Linked DNA regions of Saccharolobus shibatae B12. The protein of the gene in region 1 binds, or shares a complex with, the protein of each later gene. Links are inferred from orthologs where the notes say so. Each region holds a gene or a part of one and is shown on either strand. Other genes may lie near its edges. The genes, in order: J5U23_RS14640 and J5U23_RS00420.

Region 1 (3,235 bases):
GCTAATATAGTATTGTTAAGAGGAGCTGCCCATTACGTTAAGTTGCCATCATTTTCAAGCTATACTAAGCTTAAAGCTGCTGCTGTTTCAGCTACAGCACTTATAAAAGGAATATGTAGAGAACTTGATATGAACGTTGTAACACCAATAGGCGCCACTGGAGGTATAGATACTGATTATAACGCTAAAGCTAAAGCGACAATAGAACTATTAAAGGAGAATGATTTCGTTTTTCTACATATTAAGGCTACTGACGCTGCATCACATGATGGGCTAGTAGAAGAAAAAGTAAAGGCGATTGAGAGGATAGATAAAGCGATAGGAACTATTGTGGACAATGTTGGAAGAGATAATCTAATATTGATGTTTACTGGAGATCATGCGACCCCAGTGGAGGTTAAAGAACATTCAGGAGATCCAGTTCCAATACTTCTCTACGTGCCTTATCCAATTATTAATGATAGTGTCAGAGATTTTAACGAGAAGGAGGTTAGAAAGGGAAGTCTAAGAATAAGAGGATTGGACGTAACAAATATATTGCTAAACTACTCTAATAGAGCAGAAAAATATGGCGCGTGATGACGCTCGGAAGGACGGATTTAAAAATGAAGATCCTGCGCAGGGCTGATTAAAGTAGAATTTGCTCTCCAATACGAAAGAGAGTTAACATTCTTCGACTACGGCTTTTTCTAACATGTCTCTTACTCTCCACCTTATCATCTCGTTTACTATAATTACAACCGCTCCCGCATTAGGTTGCCCATAAATAACTATATCACCATTATTTGCACTCAATATGACCGGAATAACAAGTAAGTCCTCTTCTCCATTTACAAAAACTACTCCACCATCCCTATCTTTTAGGATATTCTCCATAATTTCAAATATTTCAAATCGAATTTTCCCCGCCTCATTTGTCACCCTATATTCCTTATTCTTTATAATAGCCCTATGTTGTGGTATAGATCTCTTGGTTTTTCCATCTATAACTTCTAAGAAGGGGATTATACCACTTTGTTCTAATACTTTGCTTACGTAATCCCCTACAGTTATAACCTTGAAACCTTGTTGTATCGATTTAGATACAAAATCTAAAAAGACTTTGTTATTTGTAAAAAGAATACCATATGGTCTAGAAAGTTCTTTCCTTAAATTATCAAAAGCAAAACATAGGTTTACTTTATTATTATTGCGTATTTCCATGGCTTTGGGGCCTCAGTTATTTTAGCTACTTCAGACTCTGAATCAATGATAATAATCATACCATCCCACTCTTCTGTAAAACTACTGCTGCCACATACTGGACATGTTTCCTTGTCAGTCTCTACTAATGCCTTACAATTTTTACATGCTTTAAAGACTGATTTCTTAGCCATTCACGCTCACTTCTTAGCCTGTGTTATCCACTCTAACTTGCCCAAGTAGGGCTGTCTCATAGTTAAAGCGATTCTAGGCAATCTACCTGTTACCGTAGACGCAACGCTTATCACTCTTGCTCTTACTTTGTCACCCTTTTGTATTACTTTCTTAGATTTTTCGCCGAATATTATACCTCTTACATTGTCATATTTCAGTGTATCATCTGTTATTTGGGAAATGTGAACGAGGCCATCCATCGGTCCTAAGTTAACGAACACACCATAGTTGTCAACTTGTAAAACCTCACCCTCAACTACTTCTTGTACAACTGGTACATAGGTTATCATATCAAATTCGACCTCATGATAAGTAGCACCATCACCAAATACTAACATCCCTTCCTCACTGGTTTTGACATTTAATATAGCTAAAACTAGACCTAAATCCTTAAGGATCTTTTCTTGATATTGTTGTCTTAGTTCATTTAAAGCGATCTCATTTAATGGTTTACCAAACTCATTGGGTGGGATCCTCACAATGCTACGTGCTTTAATAAGTTTATACATACGTTAGATAGGATATAAGGATTTTATAATTTTACTCCTATTTTGAAGAAATAAAACTCCTATCCCCTTTTTAATTGCATTACTTTTTAATTGCTTATCATTAGTAAATATAAACATGTTATATCTAAGAGCAGTCCTTATCAACGCCTCATCTGTAGGTAAATCGTCATAATCATTTATTAAATTCCATGAGTTTTTATATACTTCCAAATATTTCCTGGCTATTCTAATTCTGGATGTAATAATAAATCTTTTTTTATTCTTTTCAGATAAAATATCCAACTCTTTTAAGACTGCAGAATGAATAAAAAAGGTCGGTTTATAATCTAGAAATTCCAATACCTTATTAAATGGATCTAAACCATCGTATACATATAATAAAATATTAGTATCAATCAGTACTTTTAGATCTCTATTAACCCCCATCCTATCATTCTCCACCTACCAGCTATTTGCCTACTTATAACAGTTCTAATATTATTAGACCATACTGCCACGGGTCTTCTTAACTCCACTTCAATCTCATCCTTCTTTACAGAAGTAACTATCCCCAAAGTCGTCGAGGAACCTACAGATAACATCAAAGTTTCCTTAGCTCTTATGGGATCTACCTTTAACATCTCCTTAGCTCCAACTACACGTTCCAAGAGATTATACTTTATTCTGATATTCCATAAAACTGGAACATTAGCATCAGCCAAGGTTACAATACTTCCAAGCAAATTATCAGCCTTAGTCAATGAGGGATCCAAATATGTACCTATTGCTACTAAACCTCCCGGTTTAGCCTCCTTAAATTCCTCATCTCCAAATCTTATGGATGAAATCCTTGTGAAAATAGGTTCATAAGATACTTTACCTTGTTTTTCTACTCTTAAGCCCGGTAATACTTTTATTTCTTGATCAACCTTAAATAAGCCTTGTATAATACTACCACCTATCACGCCACCCTTCAGCTCATTAAATTGGGTACCGGGCTTATTAACGTCAAAACTCCTTATCACAAGCATAACAGGTTGTTGTGAGAGATCCCTATAAGGAGTCTTTATGTACTCCTCTATGCCCTCTATTAGAGTATCTATATTAATCTTATGAAGCGCGCTTACTGGAATTATAGGTGCATTTTCGGCCCAGGTTCCCTTTGTAAACTGCTTTATTTGCTTATACTGCGACAATGCTTCCTCTTTGGAGACTACGTCGACCTTATTTTGAACTATAATTAGATTTTTCACTCCTATTATACCTAGTGCTACGAAATGTTCTCTAGTTTGGGGCTGGGGAAAAGGTTCATTTGCAGCAACAACAAGAAT
Region 2 (3,110 bases), 2.7 Mb from region 1 along the record:
ATCCTCCCCGCCTTCCGTTACTCTTCTTATAACCTCCTCCACCGGAACTACTCCCATTTCGTATAGTGTTTTTTCCACAATCTTCTCATTTATTCCTACTGCAATTTGAGCCATTAACGCTAAATTCTTAACTAGTCCACTATTTGGACCTTCTGGTGTTTCAAAGGGACACATCCTACCCCATTGCGTACCATGTAAATCTCTAGCCTCGAAATTAGGTTGACCCCTTGCTAATGAGGATATTACTCTCCTCAGATGGCTTAACATAGAAAGCCAGTTAGTTCTATCAAGTAATTGGCTAACTCCAGTTCTTCCACCAACCCAGTTCCCAGTAGCTAATGCGTGCCTTATTCTTTCTGTTACGATATCTGGTCTAACTAATGCCTTTAAAGCTAGCTTCCTACCTCTTACCTTAGATTTTTCTAATTGGTATGTCAAATCTTTTACGAAAGCTTTGAAAGCTACTCTAAATAATGACGCGAATAAATCTCCGGCTAATCTTAATCTTTTATTAGCGTAATGATCTTTATCATCAGGTTCCCTTCTGCCTAGATATAGTTCAATAACTTTCGATATAGCATAAGCCAAATAATATGCTTTCTTTCTTCTATCGTCTGCTGAAGTTCCTAAATGAGGTAGGAAGTATTTATCAATTATTTGTTGTGCTTTTTCTATCCTATTCTCTCTCTTTTGGCCTATGGCTACTCTACTACCTATAAAATCTAGCGCATCATCAACATTAGCTATAGAACTTGCTTGTTCTAAAGAGGGAAATAATTCATTCTGAATCTCAGGATCTAATGATACTGCGTATACTATGTCCCTGTCGGTTAATATACCAAGTGCTCTCATTAGAATAACAAACGGAATTTTACCTGGAACTGCTGGAAATGATACGTGAAATGTACCATCTTTTAGTCTTTCTATCGTAACAGGTACTCTGTAGCCTGCGGTACTCGAGATAATTTTCGCTGTATGCGTGATATTTGATCCCGTCTTTCCGGTATCTACAAGAACTCTATTTGGAGCTAAATCTTCTTGAGTTACTATAACCCTTTCGGACCCATTTACTATGAAGTAACCTCCAGGGTCTTTAGGATCCTCACCTATCTCAATTAGCTTATCTAGAGTATACTGTGATATTGGATCTATTGCTGATTTAAGCATTATAGGTAAGTCTCCTATATAAACCTCCTCTGGTTCTGCTTCAATATTGTTTTCAACTGGAATCATTGTAAGCCATAGTGGAGCAGCATAAGTCAAGTTCCTTAATCTAGCCTCCATTGGGCTGATCTCCCTTTCTCCCCTATCTGATTCCCTAACTCTTGGTTTTCCTATTCTTATCTTGCCTAATCTAACTTTCAAACCTGGAATTTCTGTCGGTATTTCTCCTTGCTCATCAATGATCTCTTGAAGCTTGTTTCTAACAAAGTCATTGTATGAATCCAGATGCTGTCTAACTAAGCCCTTGGATTTAAAGTAGGCTTCAATAACTTTCCATCTTTCATCAATGCTTAAATTAGATGACAACTCATTCACCCACTAATTACATACCTATACGAGACAACTTCTCCATACAATTGGCTCTTCCTTATAATTCTAATTATATCCCCTGGTTTTGCATTTATACTTCTAGCAACGGGATCTGAGGCCCTTATCCAAGGCAATTGTTCTGGCCTAATTCCTAATTCTTTTAGAATTTTATACGCTTCATCGATACTAAGTACCTCATGCTTAGGTACAAGATAATGAATTCTTGGATCAATTTTCCTATTAGATGATCCTCTCATTATTAACCATTATTCACATACTACATTTGGTTAATAAGAGTTTTACTCTGACTTACTTAATAGGCTATATAATATTCAATGCGCTAGCTTTTAAGTACTTGTAATTTTATTCATAAATAAATATATAAAAGTTAAATCCAGTTTTAGAATCATTTATTCCTAATCTACAAGAAATTACTTAAATCTTAATAGTATCCAAGCGACCTCTTGGTTAAAATATTCATCCACAATATATTAATTACTTTTAAATATATAGAAGTAATTTTTACATTAATATCTAAACTATAGGCATAACCAATACTATTAAAAGAAAATTCTGTCTTCCACGTAATTTCATGGCAAACTAATTTATTCTAATAATGCATTAAGGTCATATAGGTGAATGAAAATTAGCAACTCTGAGAAAAGGCTTAGGCAACCAATAGTAGTAGTATTAGGCCACGTAGATCACGGAAAAACTACATTACTTGATAAAATAAGGGGCACAACAGTGGTTAAAAAGGAACCTGGAGAAATGACACAAGAGGTAGGAGCTAGTTTTGTTCCAAGTTATATAATTGAAAAATTAGCGGAACCTCTTAAAAAGGTAATACCTATAAAACTCCAGATACCAGGATTATTATTTATTGATACACCCGGTCATGAGTATTTTTCAAACTTGAGAAGAAGAGGTGGAAGCGTAGCGGATATTGCAATCCTAGTTGTTGATATAACTGAAGGCCTACAGAAGCAATCAATAGAGTCAATACAAATACTAAGAGAAAGAAAAGTTCCATTTCTCATAGCTGCTAATAAAATAGATAAAATACCAGGATGGAAATCAACTAATGATATACCGTTTTTAGCGTCAATCGAGAAACAACGGAACGATGTTAAAGTTTATTTAGACAACTTAGTCTATAATTTAGTTTCTCAACTGGCCAACTTAGGCTTTAGCGCTGAACGTTATGATAGAATAAAGGATTTCACTAAAACAGTAGCAATAGTTCCCGTTTCTGCGAAGACTGGTGAAGGCGTTGCAGACCTTTTAGCATTACTTGCTGGACTAACCCAAAGGTACTTAGAGACTAGATTAAAGTTTGCAGAGGGCCCGGCAAAGGGAGTTATATTAGAAGTAAAAGAAGATCCTGGGTTAGGACATACCATAGATGTTATAATTTACGATGGAGTTCTTAAGAAAAATGATACTATAATATTAGGAGGTATTAACGGCATTATTATAACTAAAGTTAGGGGAATATTTGTACCTAGACCATTACAAGATATGAAATTAAGCAAATATGATTTAACGCCGATAGATGAAGTATATGCAGCAGCTGG

Evidence for each region.
Region 2: J5U23_RS14640 (region 1) and J5U23_RS00420 share a complex: the UniProt entries of both Methanocaldococcus jannaschii proteins name them as parts of the RNA polymerase complex. The link is inferred for Saccharolobus shibatae B12 from one-to-one orthologs.

What each region holds. Positions count from the first base shown.
Region 1 is NZ_CP077717.1:2,725,298-2,728,532, forward strand. What follows is about bases 155-3,052. They hold J5U23_RS14640 (DNA-directed RNA polymerase), read right to left. Parts: upstream 1,926-3,052; coding sequence 1,383-1,925; downstream 155-1,382. Other genes in these bases: J5U23_RS14625 (2,3-bisphosphoglycerate-independent phosphoglycerate mutase), read left to right, coding at 155-579; J5U23_RS14630 (GTP-dependent dephospho-CoA kinase family protein), read right to left, coding at 664-1,203; spt4 (transcription elongation factor subunit Spt4), read right to left, coding at 1,176-1,376; J5U23_RS14645 (PIN domain-containing protein), read right to left, coding at 1,929-2,351; J5U23_RS14650 (translation initiation factor IF-2 subunit gamma), read right to left, coding at 2,330-3,052. In the rest of the region: more of J5U23_RS14625, read left to right, coding at 1-154; more of J5U23_RS14650, read right to left, coding at 3,053-3,235. UniProt on the Methanocaldococcus jannaschii protein: DNA-dependent RNA polymerase (RNAP) catalyzes the transcription of DNA into RNA using the four ribonucleoside triphosphates as substrates.
Region 2 is NZ_CP077717.1:24,331-27,440, reverse strand. The notes cover bases 164-2,936. They hold J5U23_RS00420 (DNA-directed RNA polymerase subunit H), read right to left. Parts: upstream 1,791-2,936; coding sequence 1,536-1,790; downstream 164-1,535. Other genes in these bases: infB (translation initiation factor IF-2), read left to right, coding at 2,173-2,936; J5U23_RS00425 (DNA-directed RNA polymerase subunit B), read right to left, coding at 164-1,539. In the rest of the region: more of J5U23_RS00425, read right to left, coding at 1-163; more of infB, read left to right, coding at 2,937-3,110. UniProt on the Methanocaldococcus jannaschii protein: DNA-dependent RNA polymerase (RNAP) catalyzes the transcription of DNA into RNA using the four ribonucleoside triphosphates as substrates.